3 regions of the Paenibacillus macerans genome follow, and region 2 is predicted to be linked to each of the others. Evidence: riboswitches for the same ligand, from Rfam matches in the RefSeq annotation. Region 2 holds a riboswitch; each other region holds the start of a gene.
What was found. Region 2 has a riboswitch for cyclic di-GMP ahead of DYE26_RS33165 (hypothetical protein). Riboswitches for the same ligand answer to the same signal wherever they lie in the genome.

Region 1: another riboswitch for cyclic di-GMP. It lies ahead of DYE26_RS31745 (chemotaxis protein CheA); the one in region 2 lies ahead of DYE26_RS33165 (hypothetical protein).
Region 3: another riboswitch for cyclic di-GMP. It lies ahead of DYE26_RS18230 (polysaccharide deacetylase family protein); the one in region 2 lies ahead of DYE26_RS33165 (hypothetical protein).

What each region holds. Positions count from the first base shown of each region.
Region 1 covers NZ_UGSI01000002.1:1,893,911-1,898,801, reverse strand. The annotation lists gene DYE26_RS31755 (methyl-accepting chemotaxis protein) at 1-159, opposite strand, end outside; gene DYE26_RS31750 (chemotaxis protein CheW) at 188-682, opposite strand; gene DYE26_RS31745 (chemotaxis protein CheA) at 709-2,904, opposite strand; cyclic di-GMP riboswitch class I at 3,055-3,143, opposite strand; gene DYE26_RS31740 (WIAG-tail domain) at 3,685-4,891, opposite strand, start outside.
Region 2 covers NZ_UGSI01000001.1:3,584,460-3,589,350, reverse strand. The annotation lists gene DYE26_RS16180 (sugar phosphate nucleotidyltransferase) at 1-181, shown strand, start outside; gene DYE26_RS16175 (PAS domain-containing sensor histidine kinase) at 215-1,282, shown strand; gene DYE26_RS33165 (hypothetical protein) at 1,290-1,658, opposite strand; cyclic di-GMP riboswitch class I at 1,672-1,752, opposite strand; gene DYE26_RS16170 (ABC transporter permease) at 1,970-2,746, shown strand; gene DYE26_RS16165 (ABC transporter permease) at 2,950-3,741, shown strand; gene DYE26_RS16160 (ABC transporter ATP-binding protein) at 3,888-4,891, shown strand, end outside.
Region 3 covers NZ_UGSI01000001.1:4,041,651-4,046,541, forward strand. The annotation lists gene DYE26_RS18220 (glycosyltransferase family 2 protein) at 1-242, opposite strand, end outside; gene DYE26_RS18225 (nucleotide sugar dehydrogenase) at 270-1,592, opposite strand; gene DYE26_RS18230 (polysaccharide deacetylase family protein) at 1,653-3,149, opposite strand; cyclic di-GMP riboswitch class I at 3,222-3,337, opposite strand; gene DYE26_RS18235 (NCS2 family permease) at 3,852-4,891, opposite strand, start outside.

The DNA of each region.
Region 1 (4,891 bases), on a different contig from region 2:
GGCCGCATCCATCGCCGGGAGCCATGTATCGCTGATGACCGTGGACTGCTGATTCACTTGGTTTAACGAATTGATCGAATACACTCCGAGGCCGACCAGGGAGAGAACCAAAAGACTAAAGGACAGGATTAATCTTGCTTTGATCGTTAGCTTCATCATTTTCCATAACCCCCGTTGCGGTTTTCGTTTACAGTTGACTTAAATTTTCCGCTTCATCATGATGAAGCAGCTTGTCGCCGTCCAGCAGCAGCTTGACTTCGCCGCCGACTTTTCCGACCCCTTTGATAAAACCTTGCTGGCTGCCGCTTTTGATCTCCGGCGGAGGAACGATATCCTCTTCCGCAATCGTGACGACCTCGGCGACGCTGTCGACGATCAGCCCGATCGAAATGTCCTTCATATCCACGACGATGATGCAGGTCCGGTCGTTATACTCCCGGAACGGCTTTTTGAAGCGCAGCCTCACGTCCATGACCGGAATGATTTTGCCGCGCAAATTGATGATGCCGCGGATATGCTCCGGCAACTCCGGCACCTCGGTAATCGCCTGGATGCCGATGATTTCGGTGACGAATTTGATTTCGATGCCGTAAACATCGCTCCCGATCATAAACGTGAGGAACTTTCCTTTCTGCGTGTCGTCGTCCTGCTCCAGCGGCAGGCTTGCCTCTTGATTCGCCATGTCTCCCTCTCCTTTGCTTGGTTGTCCTATGATGCCGATGCCTTGACGAGTCCCCCGACATCGAGGATCAGGCTGATGCTTCCGTCCCCGAGCATCGTGCAGCCGGCCAAGCCCCCGATGTTCCGGATTTTACGGATATACGCCGGCAAGCTCTTGACCACAACCTGCTGCTGCCCGAGCAATTCGTCGGCAAAAACGCAAAACGGCGTGCCGTCCTGCTCCACCATGATCAAAATCCCGTCTTCCATCGCGGTAATCTCGGTCTTGACCTTATAGCGTTCGTAAAGGCGCAGTACTCCGTAGCACTGCCCGCGCACCATGACCATTTCGTTGCCGTCGGGATCGGTGACCACGCTGCCGGGGGCGGCGCGGAACGATTCCTTGATCGCCGTCGTCGGGATCGTATATCTCGCCTTCCCCACCTTCACGTTCATGCCGTCGATAATCGCCAGCGTCAGCGGAATGCGGATCGTAATCGTCGTTCCTTCGCCTGCCGCGCTGTCCACCGACACATTCCCGCCAACGCTTTCGATATTGCGCATCACGACATCCATGCCGACCCCGCGCCCGCTATACTCGGTAATGACCTCTTTCGTGGAGAAGCCGGGGAGAAAAATCAAGTTGTAAATCTCGCGGTCGCTCATCTCCGATTCGTCCTTGAACAGCATTTGCCGCTCGCGGGCGCGCTGTAAAATTTTCGCTTTGTTCAGCCCCCTGCCGTCGTCGCGCACGATAATGAACACCTCGTTGCCGACGTTTTTCGCTTCAAGGGTCAACGTCGCGGATTCTTCCTTGCCCGCTGCCAGGCGTTCCTCCGGCGTTTCGATGCCGTGGTCGATCGCGTTCCGTACAAGGTGCATGATCGGATCGGAGATGTGCTCGATGATGTTTTTGTCCACTTCCGTATCCTCGCCAAGCAGTTCCAAGCGGACTGATTTATCCTGTTTTCTGCACATATCCCGTACGATGCGGTTCATTTTTTGGAACGTATTAACCAGCGGCACCATGCGGATCGACATCACCTTGTCTTGGATTTCGCCGGTGATCTTCCGCAGATGCCGGGCGGCCTTCTGAAACTGTTCAAGCTCCAGTCCGGCTAATTCCGGGTTTTGCGTGACCATCGATTCGGCGATGACGAGCTCGCCGACCAGGTCCATCAACTCGTCGAGCTTGGCCAAATTCACGCTGATGAAACTGGAATGCTGCGAGGCATTAGCTCTGGCAATATCCTGCGTTTTGGCCTCCGGCGGCTGCGAAGTGCGGGCAGCCGCTCCCGGCACCTGGGAGGGTTCGGCGGCGCCCGGCTCGGAAGGGGAGGCAGGTGCGGCGTCCGTAGAAAGTGCTGCTGCGTGCGCTGCAGAATGTGCCGCCGTAGACTCTCCTGTTCGCGCTTCCGCTTCGGGTATCGGCTGAAGCGTCTCTGCCGCGGCGGCCGTCTCTGCCTCAGGCTCTGCCCGGCTTTGTTCCGGCAAATTGATCATTTCCAAATGCTTTAAGGATGGCGCCTGCGACAGGTAAGCAGCTACCGTGTCCGCGGATTCGCCGTTCCGGAACAGAATTTGGAAGCCCTGCTCTCTTATGAGCGAGGCTGTTTCGGGATTTTCGGCAATGTCCTCGGGCCAGTAGGCGAAATGCTCGGTCATTTCCTGCAGGCTGTGAACGACTTGATATGCCCGAACATTCTCCATGTTGTAATCGTCATCAAAATAAAGAACGGCTTTTAAATGAGCGTCGGAGGGGGAGACCTCACCATCCTGACGTTTGCCGGTTTCGGGGCCTTGAAGAGGGGAAACTGCCGGCCCGGCATGCTGTGCGGCTTTTAGTTCTTCCAAATATCCGGTAATGCTGCTTTTCAGCGAAGATGCGTCCCCGTCGGGAGAATCGCCCTGCCTGATCTTATACAGCTCAAGCTTAATGAAATCGCCGCCCTGCAGCACCAGCTCGGACAACGCCGTGCAATCGGCCAAGCGGGGCTGATGTTCGCGGATAAACGCAAACAGATCTTCCATGATGTGCGACAAAGCCGCGATGTTATCGAAATTCATCATCGTGGAGGAGCCTTTGATCGTGTGCATAATACGGAAAATGTCGTGGATGGCGGCGGACGGAAAAGCGTTAAGCTCTTCGCATTCCAGGATGATCTGTTCCAACTGCTCGAGCAGTTGCGAATTCTCGTGAAGATAGACCTCTAATAACGGATCGCTATTCTCTCGTTCTGCCATAAACTATCTCCCCGTTTTACATAATTCGACATTATTGATGTTTATTCGACAAATTTCAGACATAAAAAAACTCCTTCTTCATGAACCTTCTAGCGAAGAAAGAGAACCCGAAGAAAGAGAACCCGAAGAAAGAGAGGACGCCTATCCAACTATAGAAACCCGGCTGCCGTAGCTGTTGCTGGTACTTTAGGCCCGTGGCTTTGCGTCCTTGTCTTTCGGCAAGTTTGCCCTTCTAGTCTTTGCTATTTTTTAGTTGGTTTCATACTAACACGCCAGAGCAGATTGTGTAAATACTAAAAAACGGTCGATCTGAGCCGTGAGAAAGCCCGATTGACCGGCGGAATATGCAGCCGTTTTTCGAGCCGGAATCACGGCCAGGCCTTAGGTAATCCGACGCAGTTCGGGGCAGTGTTAAGGAACTTCAGTGACAGCTTCAGGTCAGCTTCAGGGCGGATTCAGGGCGGATCAGCGAAGCCACAAACAGCCCCGGCGAAACCTCATTGGATATATCCAATTAAAATGGAAATTCAATCGTAAATTTGGACGCTTGATTGGATACTATCCAAATAGATGAGACTCGGCAAGGTGCAAAATGGGCGGTTTGAGCGAAGTTTATTGGATACTTCCAATGGATACGGCCCATCGCTGCTATACGCAGCCCATGCCGTCAGTCCCACTACGAATATGGCACAGACGGGAATAATTCCCCGCCCGGCAAGCACGGCAACAAGCCGCCGAATAAACTCGGCGGCCTTGCTACGATCTTATCGGCCCTACACTCTAATGCGCGTTTCCGATGGCAATCCACATGACGAAGCCGTAGTGGACATGGCTTTCCTTCAGCCTGGAAATCGTAATGACGGCCGATTCTTGAGTTTGTTCGCTTAGCGTGGCGTAAAAAGCCGAATGGTTCGTCATTGCAACGATAACAAAGTTAGGATTAGCAAACGGCTCTTCAAATTCAATCTTCACTTGCGTTTCGGCCTCATCGCGCTGCAACAAAAACGCCGACATTCCAAACAGCTGTTTGGCCGGCTGATCCAGCAGCGTCTGGACCGGAGTAAAGGCAAGGTGCTCCGCGCCGACCGCGCCGGTTTTCAGGTGGCGCGAGGCAATCGCTTCATCGGCAAGCTGTGCGCTGCCGACCGCCGCGTTTGCAATATGCCCGCTTTGCACCGCTCCCTGCTGCAGATGCTCGCCGCCGACCGACTCCTCGGCCAGAATGTCGGCATCCACAACACCGGCCTGAAGGTGTACCCGATCTATCGACAATGGCTGAATGTCCTCGCCGCCGATCCCTTTTTCCGGCAGCAGCCCGTTTCGCTGCAGTTCGGCCGACAGATGCCAGACATCGATCGACTCGGGACCGATGTGGCGGGATGCGATCGCCGCCTCCTCGATATGTCGGCCTTCCACACTCTCCTTCGCCAGATGCAGTGCCCGCACGGACTCAGGAGCCAAATGAGCGCTCTGCACCGACTCTGCGGCGAGATGCCCGCTTTGCACTGCTCCCCGCTGCAGATGCTCGCCGCCGACCGACTCCGCGGCCAGCACCTCGCCGTCTACGGCTTCAGCCTGCAGATGAACCCGGCCTATCGACAGCGGATGAATATCCTCCCCGTCGATCCCTTCTTCCGGCAGCAGCCCGTTTCGCAGCAGTTCGGCCGACAGATGCCAGACATCGATCGACTCGGGGCCGATGTGGCGGGATGCGATCGCCGCTTCCTCGATATGCCGGCCTTCCACGCTCTCCTTCGCCAGATGCAACGCCCGTACAGACTCAGGGGCCAAATGAGCGCCCTGCACCGACTCTGCGGCTATGTGACGCGATGCGATCGCCGCTTCGCCAATATGCCATCCCTCTACGCTCCCCTGTGCCAGATGCTGCGGCCCTACGGCTTCAGCGGCCAGATGAGCGCCCTGCACCGACTCCGCGGCGAGGTGTTCGCTTTGCACCGCGCCCCGCCGCAGATGCTCGCCGCCAACC
Region 2 (4,891 bases):
CGTTGTTGTCGTTGAGCCCGGCATGAAACATGCGCTGTTGGCGTACAGCGATCTGGAGTTGATCGAACTGCAAATCGGCCGAAAAATCGAAGACAGCGACATGATCCGTTATGCCGATCCTTGGATGGCGAAGGAGGGAAAGGGGGAAGAGCAAAACCATGAGGTGCCGGCCAGGCGGTAAAACCGGACAAGCGGTTGGCGAATGAGAGAAAACATGGCTGAGGAACAACAGGACATCGATACGTACTACTTGGAATCATTTCAGGAAGGTATCCTTAAATGCGACACTAGGGGGACGATCGTGTTTATGAACCGCAGGCTCAAAGATTTGTTCGGCTTGGAAGAGATGACGGGGCAGGATATTACGGCTTTTACCAAAGCTATGGATGCGAACATTCAGCAGGAGGACCATAAGCTGACCAAGACCATACAAGCGTTTCGAAAAGGAGAGGTGAACGGAAATCAGGGGAAGTTCCCATATGCCCAAGGACCTAGGCGTTTGTTCTCGTTTTATGTAAGCCCGGTATTGGATACCGCGCAAACGGCGTGTTACGGGTATTTATTGGTATTTCGGGAATGCGGCGAAGAAGAGGCGGCCGATCCGCAGAGACGCGAAATGATCAGCGTGGTCTCCCACGAATTAAGGACACCTCTGACGACGCTGCTGGGCTATGTGGAAATGTTGATGCAGTACGATATTTCCGCGGAGAACAGGCGGCGTTACATGGAAATCATTTTTGCGGAAGGAAACCGGTTGTCCCATCTGCTTGAGGATGTTTTGGACAGTGAGCGGCTGGAATCGGGAGGGTATAACTATCATAAAACTTATGTACCGCTGATTGAACTCATTCACGAAGTGACCGAACGGTGGAATTTGAAATCATCGCATCTTATCGAGGTGGATTCCGAGGTTGAAGACGCTTTCATCTACGCGGACCGGTTTAGAATGTCTCAAGTTTTTGACAATTTAATCAGCAATGCGATTAAATATTCTCCCGGCAAACCATTAGTACTCATCCGAATCGCGGAAGAAGCAGACTATTATATCATCGAGGTTACGGATTACGGAATAGGAATTCCCGCGGAGATGCATGCGCGGCTGTTCGATAAATTTTATCGAGCCGGCAATTCGGGTTCCCGTCAAATTAAGGGCAGCGGCGTGGGCCTTTATATCGTCAAAAAAATTGCAACAGACCACGGGGGGACGATTACGTTAACCTCGGAAGTAGGGCAAGGAAGTACATTCTGCTTGCGTATGCCAAAACCCGTTCATTTGGATTAAGCGTTTCCTATTTTATAGCACAAAAACCCAAAACGGCGCTTGACCAAACGATCATGAGAAACTCCTGCGAAAAGCGCAAAACATAAGGGCAAAAAATGCCGCTATTCCGGCGATATCCGTCAATTTGAGAGAAATAGAGACGATTTATGCCGCTATTGTCTTCAGTCGCAAGGAAACGCCCGCGTTCTGGGCCCTTCACAAGCGAATAAGGAACAAAGATGCCGCTAATGGGGATGAACATGCCCGGCTCCGGATAATAAGCACATAAATTACCGCTATTTTGAAGACCGGCGTTTGGTGCGCTCCAGCAGCCGACTGTCGAATACCTGTTTTCTAGGTTGAGCCTACTTAAATTAATATACATATAAAAAAACAAAAAAAGCCTTCTGTTCGGTAGCTGGCTGCCATCCTTGCGGGAAGGCCCTTTAGCTTTGCGTCGCTGCCTTTCGACAGGTTTGCCGTTTATCGTAGCCGCTTTTTTCACAAAAAACATCGTATCACGATTCCATAAAACATGCAATCCATTTCCTGGTAATCCGGGTGCGCAAAATTTCTCTTGCCACTCTTGGAATATTAAGGTATGATAATACCCTTCTTGCAAAATCGCCTTGACTGAAGTGGACGGGTCTGCCCGTCTATGAGGGGGGACCCCCCCTCTAAATAAGCTTATCGGAGGTGTTTAACCGGATGCTTTATTTCACGCTGGCTTCCAAAGCCTATGCCCGCAATTTGCAGTACCGCGGAGCCCATATGGTGCACAACCTCGCGAGCGCGATGTTCGGATTTATGTATGCGTGCATCTGGATCGGGTTGGGGAAGGACCACCCGCTGGGAGAGTACGGAACGCAGGGAATGGTGAATTATATCGCCTTCACCCAGGCGTGTCTCTGGATCACCAGCTTCATCACGAACGGGCTCGGCATCCCCCAATCCGTCAGGACCGGGCAAATCGCGCTTGATCTGATGCGTCCCGTCCATCTGTTCAGCCATACGATGGCCAGGGAATGGGGACAGATCGCCTACCAGTTCATTTTCAAATCCATCCCGATTTATCTCCTGTATTTCTTCATTTTTTCATTGCAAATTCCAAATCAATGGACCGCCGTGTTGTACACCGTGTTAGGGTTGCTCGGGGCCTCCTATCTGTCGATCTGCATCAATTATTTGATCGGCGTAAGCGCCTTGTGGACGATGGAATCGTCCTGGCTCTATTGGGCCAATAGCGCGCTGATCAATTTGCTTGCCGGATTTTTCATCCCGTTGGAATGGCTGCCCGGACCGCTGGAAAACCTCGCCTGGCTATCGCCTTACCCTTACCTGCTCTATGTTCCCACAACGATTTATCTTGGAAACGGAAGCGGCTCCGCCTTATGGGGAACGCTGCTTTGGTGCGTCCTGATGACTGCTTGCTGCTTGCTGGCAACCCGGCTGCTGCGGCGGAAAGTGGAGGTGCAGGGCGGATGAACGAGAGGAAGGGGCCTGGCGCTGAGAACGGGCAAAAGCCTGGGAGAGGGCGGAAGCCAAAGAACGGGCGGAAGTCTAAGAGCGGGCAGAAGCCTATGAGCGGCATAGACGGCACGCACGAAATGTACGATGACATTAGCGGCAGCGGCGGACGATTTTCGAAGGTCACTGCCGGCCCGGCCCGGTCCGCTGGCGCGAAGCCGATGTCTTGGCTGAACCTGTACCGGCTGCTGATCCGTACGAGCATAAAAAGCCGGATGCAGTACAAATTCAATTTTGTGCTGGGTACGGTGCTGGCCGCGTTGATCCAGATTTCCGAATTTCTGATGATCGCGATCGTTCTGGACAAGTTCGGCGTAATACAGGGCTGGTCGGTTTACGAGATCGGGTATTTGTTTGCGGTGATGACGTTGTCCAGGACGCTGTACCGCACGTTTGCCGAGGAGGTGCACCATCTGGAAAAATACCTGGTCGGCGGAGAGCTCGACCAGCTATTGACGCGGCCGATGCCGGTGCTGCTCGCTTTAATGCCGCAGAACTTCCGGCTGATGCCCGGCGAACTGCTGCAGGGCGGTTTCATCCTGTGCTGGTCGCTCGGCGCGATGACGCATAGCGGACAAGTCGGCTGGATTGCAGTACCGTTTACGCTATTCATTATCGTTACCGGCGCGGTCATTTTGTTTTCTATCGGACTTGCTACGGCTACGCTCGGTTTCTGGACGACCCGCATCAGCGAACTGCAAAACTTCACCGAGGATGCCGCTCAAACGGCGGCGCGATACCCGCTCACCCTGTATCCGAAGTGGATGTCCTCGCTATTTTTGTTCGTGATCCCGGTCGGCTTTGTGAATTATGTACCTTCGCTCTATATTTTACGGGGCGAATGGGGGCCGTGGATCCTTGCGGCGACGGCGGGGGCGGCGGCGGTATGCTTAGCCGCAAGCCTGCGGTTCTGGCTGTTCGGCATCACGAAATATCAAAGCACAGGAAGCTAAGCGCACAGGGAGAGTAAGAACGGAAGGCCGTAAGTACAAGGAAGCTAGTGCGTACGAGTAAGTGAAGGCATGCTGTGTATAAGTCAGTGAAGGCATGCTGCGTAAGGGTAAGCGAAGGCATACAGGACGAAAAGGAGGAGCGGCTTATGATCGAAGCCAGCCATTTATATAAGGAGTTCAAAACACCCGTCGTGCGGGAGGGAAAGCTGTCCGGCCTGCGTACGCTGTTTTCGCGGGAATACCGGCTGAAAGAGGCGGTCCGGGGCATCAGCTTCAACATCGAGCGCGGGGAGTTTGTCGGTTATATCGGTCCCAACGGCGCAGGTAAGTCGACGACGATCAAGATGCTCACCGGCATTTTGCATCCGACCTCAGGCACGGTTATGATCGGCGGCCTCAATCCCCATCGCGACCGGCGGCGGGCCGTTCGCAGGTTGGGTGTCGTGTTCGGACAACGCAGCCAGCTGTGGTGGGATTTGCCCGTGAAGGATTCCTACGACATCCTAGCGGAAATGTACGGCGTAAGCCCGGCGGAAAAACGGGAGCGCCTGGACCGGTTTGCCGAGCTGCTGGACCTGCACGAATTTTGGATGACGCCGGTGCGCAAGCTGTCGCTGGGCCAGCGGATGCGGGCGGACATTGCGGCCGCCATGCTGCACGATCCGGATTTGCTGTTCCTCGACGAACCGACGATCGGCCTTGACGTGCACGCCAAACGCAACATCCGCCAGTTTTTGCAAACCTTGAACAAGGAATTCGGGAAAACGATCCTGCTTACCACGCACGACATGGACGATATCGAGCAGCTCTGCAGCCGCGTGATGGTGATTAATCACGGGCAGCTCGCCTATGACGGGACGATCCGCGCGCTGCGGGACATGATCGGCTTGCCGACGGTCATCCGCGTAAAGTTCCGGGGCGTGTTTCGGATGCCGGAGGGATGGAGAGAGGCGCGACATGTTGCCTCGAACCCGGGGGAAGGGATCAAGGCGCGGCATGTTGCCGGGAACCAGGAGGAAGGGTTCGAGGTACGGCATGTTGCAGGTTCCCCGGATGGCGCTGCCTCGGCCGGATTCGTTCGGGCGACGGCGGGTCCGCAGGCCGTTCGGGCCACGTTCGCCCCGTCCGGCCTGCCGTTTCGCGTCACAGG
Region 3 (4,891 bases), 460 kb from region 2:
AGCAGCGAGACGGGAAAATCAGCCTCATAGCGCAAGCTGAGCAGACGGGGCATCTTATTGTCGCCATGATCGGCGGATTCACCGGGCCCATCGTCCTTTGAGCGCAACATGCCTCTGCGGTCCGACGCTTTGCGGATGTTCTCCGGATCGGGGACATGGGCAAGCAGCCGCCGATCCGCCTTGGGCGTGGAGAGAACTTCAACCGGCTTTTGTTGTGCTTTGTTCTTTTTCCTCAAGTTCATTGCCCCTTAACCTTTAAGATGGGCCCTTTACAGGCTCCAGTAATGATAACCCGAAGCTTCGAATTCGGATTTATCGAACACGGCTTTAATATCGAAAAACACCTTGCTCTTGTCCGCCCCGAACAACCGGTCGTAATCCTCACGAGCCATGTTTAGAAATTCCCTGTGAGGGACGGCCAGCACCACCACGTTCAAATCACGCAAATCGGGCAGCTGCGCCAGCTCCAATCCATGCTCTTCATACACGAGCCGCGGGTCCACCAGCGGATCGCAGACAAGCGGCTGGATATCATATTCCTTCAGCTCTGCGATAATATCCGTGACCTTCGTGTTGCGAAAATCGGGGCAATCCTCCTTGTAGGCCAGGCCGAGGATACCGACTTTCACATCCGACAAATCTTTCCGCAGGCGCATCAGCAGCTTTACGATGCTGCGGGCGACATATTTGCCCATCCCGTCGTTGATGCGCCGCCCCGCGGAAATGATTTTCGAATGGTACCCCGCATCTTCCGCTTTATAAGTTAAATAGTAAGGATCGATGCCAATGCAATGGCCGCCGACCAGCCCTGGGGTGAATTTGAGAAAATTCCATTTGGTTCCCGCCGCGGCCAGCACCGCTTTCGTGTCGATTCCCATCCGGTGAAACAGCATGGATAGTTCGTTCATAAAAGCGATATTGATGTCGCGTTGGGCGTTTTCGATCACCTTGGCCGCCTCGGCCACACGGATACTTTCGGCCCGGTAAACCCCCGCCTCGATCACCAGCTCGTAAACCTGCGCCACAAGACCAAGCGTCTGCTCATCCATGCCGGAAACGATTTTCACGATGTTCTCGAGCCGGTGAACCTGATCGCCCGGATTGATTCGTTCGGGGGAATAGCCGACTTTAAAGTCGACCCCGCATGTAAGCCCCGACTCCGCCTCCAGGATCGGAACGCACACTTCCTCGGTGACGCCGGGATAAACCGTCGACTCGTAGACAACGACCGAACCGGGGCGCAAATGTTTCCCGACCATCGCGCTGGCGTTCTTGACATAAGTAAGGTCGGGCACTTTATCGTTTTGAACCGGCGTAGGCACGGCCAGGATGTAAAAGGAAGCCTCCCCCAGCCTCGCCTCATCCGAGGTAAAGTCAATCGAGCTCGCCTTGATCGCCGCGTCCCCGACATCGCCGGTCGGATCTTTCCCCGCAAGGTAATCGGCGATTTTCCGGGGACTCACGTCAAACCCGATGACGTCAGCCTTGCGGGCAAACGCGACCGCTAGCGGCAAACCTACGTACCCTAGTCCGACGACAGCCAGTTTGGCCGTCCGCTTTACAATGTTCTCATATAGTTGATTCAAATCCATAAGTTCAACCCCATTCATTTCCCGATGAGTATCCAAAGATGCCGAGCAAGCGTTCGTTCCTTATTTCATCCCGTACAGCTCGTCCAGAAGCACAAAGGAATAACCCCGCTGCTTCAACTGGTCGATTACCTTCGGCAAGGCTTCCAGCGTATGGAGGCCGTCAAGCATATGCAGCAAAATAACGCTGCCGTTAGTCGTCTGCTTCAGCACCCCGTTTAAAATGTACTGAGCGTCATGGTCGGAATTCCAATCCAGGGTGGTCACATCGTACAAAGCGAGCGTCTTATACCCCGTGGCCGCGATCACCTTGGCCGTCTCCTTGTTGATCTCCCCGGTCGGAGGCCTGAACAGCATCGCCGGCTGCTGCTGAATCGCTTCGGTGATGATGCGGTGCGCCTTGACCACTTCTTCCTGCAGCTCGTCGGGCGGGATTTGCGTAATCACGGGATGGCTGTAGGTATGATTCGCCACAAGGTGACCCTCTTCGACGATAGCTCTGGCCAGGTTCGGATTGTTCTCTACGCCGTTGGCCCGCAGAAAAAAGGTCGCTTTGACGTCATGATCCTCTAGGATCTTCAACAGACGGGTGACGGTCAAATCGCTGCCCCAATCGTCAAAGGTCAGGGCGACGACCTTCTTGCCGTGCGGGTTCCATTTGGCGATATCGCTGGCGTTATAGATCAGATTATAGTCCGCCTGCTCGTAATCGGGATTGATCCGGGCGGCATCGTATCCCGGGATTTGCTCCAGCGGCTTCCGCTCGCCGCCGTCACGCACCAGCTTTGCGAGCGGCACCAACTTATAGCCTACTTCTTTCGCCGCATCCGCAATATAGGAAATGGAGGAAACCACCTCGGGATTCACGTCCGTATTTAGCGCGATAATGCCGCCGCGGCTAATGTACCTCCGTATGTAATCGCCGATTTCCTTGGCGCTTTGCATGTCGCTGTCCTTCGGATTGATGTTGTAGGAAACGACGGCTTTTAGTCCGGTTTGCGCCGCCACCAGGCGAACGTCTTCGCTCATACGGGCCCCCCGGGTCCGGACGAACTGCGGCTGCTTGCCTGTCGCGTCGGCAATCAAGCCGTTGGTACGGTTGATTTCTTTATAGATTTCTTCATAGCTTAAGGTCGTCAAGTCGGCGCGCGTCAACGTATTGTTCTCCACCTCGTGGCCGCGGCTGGTTAGTTCCTTGACCAAATCCGGCTCTTCGGCCGCCCGCATGCCCGGGACAAAAAACGTCGCTTTGATATGATGCTTGTCCAGTTCATCCAATAAACGCTCGATCGTCTCGCGATCGCCCAAACCGTCGAACGTTAGGGAAAGCTCCTTTTTGGCCGTATAGACAAAAGACAATGTTTTGCTCGGTTCCCCCGTATAACGGGCAATCGGCTGCTGCTGCAATGAAGCGGTCTGCGCCCCGGACATGGGGGAGGCCCCATTCCCGTTGTCCGCCTGCGGACTGGCCCCGCTGCAGCCGGCCGCCCAAAACGCAAGCAGAGCTGTGGCTAATCCGATTCGAATCGACCGGGCGCCGTTTCCTGCCATCGAAATCATTAGTTCACCTTCTTTTGTAAAAGTAATTTTTTTCCAATCAAAATCTTCAAAATAAAAAGACCGCCATACTTACATGGCGGCCGGACAATCATAGCGCAGCTTGCACCGCAATTCCCACCACGGCTTGCGCACGCTTTAGACTCCAAACTTTGCGTCCTATCCTTTCGAATAGTTTGCCTTTGGTTTAGAATTTTAATTATTTAAATTTATTATAATCGACTCCGGCTGGAAATCAATCCATAGTTTATGAAAAAAAGCGGATTCACAAAAAAATATTCAGGAGTGGGGGCCCATTTCTTTCCATGTCAAATAGCCTAGAAATGGAGCTTAAAGAAGCGCGCCGATAAGCCTGCGGTGCTCTTTTGTATTGCTCCGGGATAATCCAGCAGAAAAATAAGGGCAAAAAATGTTGCTATTCCGGCGATATCCGTTCATTTGGGAGAAATAGAGGTAATTTATGTCGTTATTTTCCCCCGTCGCAAAGAAATGCCCATGTTCTGGACCATTCATAGGAAAATAAGTACATAAAATGCCGCTAATGGAGACGAACACGTTGGGGCTCGGATAATAAGTACATAAAGTGTCGTTATTTTGAAGGGTAGGCGGTTTATCGTTCCAGTCGGCGGCGGTTAGAACTAAAACAAGGGCGCCTGCTCCTAACGGAGAGGGACACCCTTGTTGGTCGATCCGGTTTTCATTAAATTATTCGGTGCCAAGGAAAATATAGCGGGCCAATACGAGCACGGCCAGCACCCACATCAGCCAATGAATTTTGACTTTGTTTTTGGTGAACAGGTTGTTGAAGCCCCCCAGAATGACGTAAGAGACCAAACCGGCGGCGATCCCGTTGGCGATGCTTCCGGTGAAAGGCATCAATACGATCGTCAAGAACGCCGGGAAGGCATGCAGGAAGTCATCCCATTCGATCGATTTGACCTGGCCGATCATCAGCACGCCGACGATAATCAGCGCCGGAGCCGTTGCCGCGCTCGGCACAACACCGGCCAGCGGCGCGATGAACAGCGCCAGGAGGAACAAGATCCCCGTCGTTACCGAAGTGAGCCCGGTGCGTCCGCCTTCGGCCACACCAGCGGTGCTCTCTACATAGGAAGTGATCGTGCTGGTGCCAAGAAATGCGCCCGCGCTGACGCCAACCGCATCCACCAGCATCGCCTTGCCGATTTTTTTCTCGCCTTCTTCTTTGTTTTTCATCAAGCCGGCGCGGGTAGCCGTACCGACCAAAGTGCCGAACGTATCAAACAATTCAACGAACGTGAATACAAAAACAATTTCAAACAGACCCAGATGCAAAGCCGCACCCAGATCGAGCTTGCCCACCGCAAGATTGTCAAAAGCGGGCAGCCAGCTGGCGCCGGAAAGTCCGGAAACGTTAGTAACGCCCATCGGAATACCGATAATGGTGGTGGCGATAATCCCGATCAACAGCGCTCCTTTAACCCGCAGCGACATCAAAATGGCAATCAGGATCAAGCCGATCAACGTTAATTGAACATCGGGGCTATGGACGAAATCGCCCAGCGTGAAGTTGATGCTGCTGCCGGGAACCGTGGCGGACGTATCCGTTACCCCCGACAGATTAGCGCCGATCAGGTTGCTCATCTTCAAACCAAGGCTGGCCACAAACAGGCCGATGCCGACCGTGATGGCCGCTTTAATGCTCTGCGGCACGGCAACCAGCAGCAGCTGGCGAACCTTCGTCACCGTCAGAATCAGAAAAATGA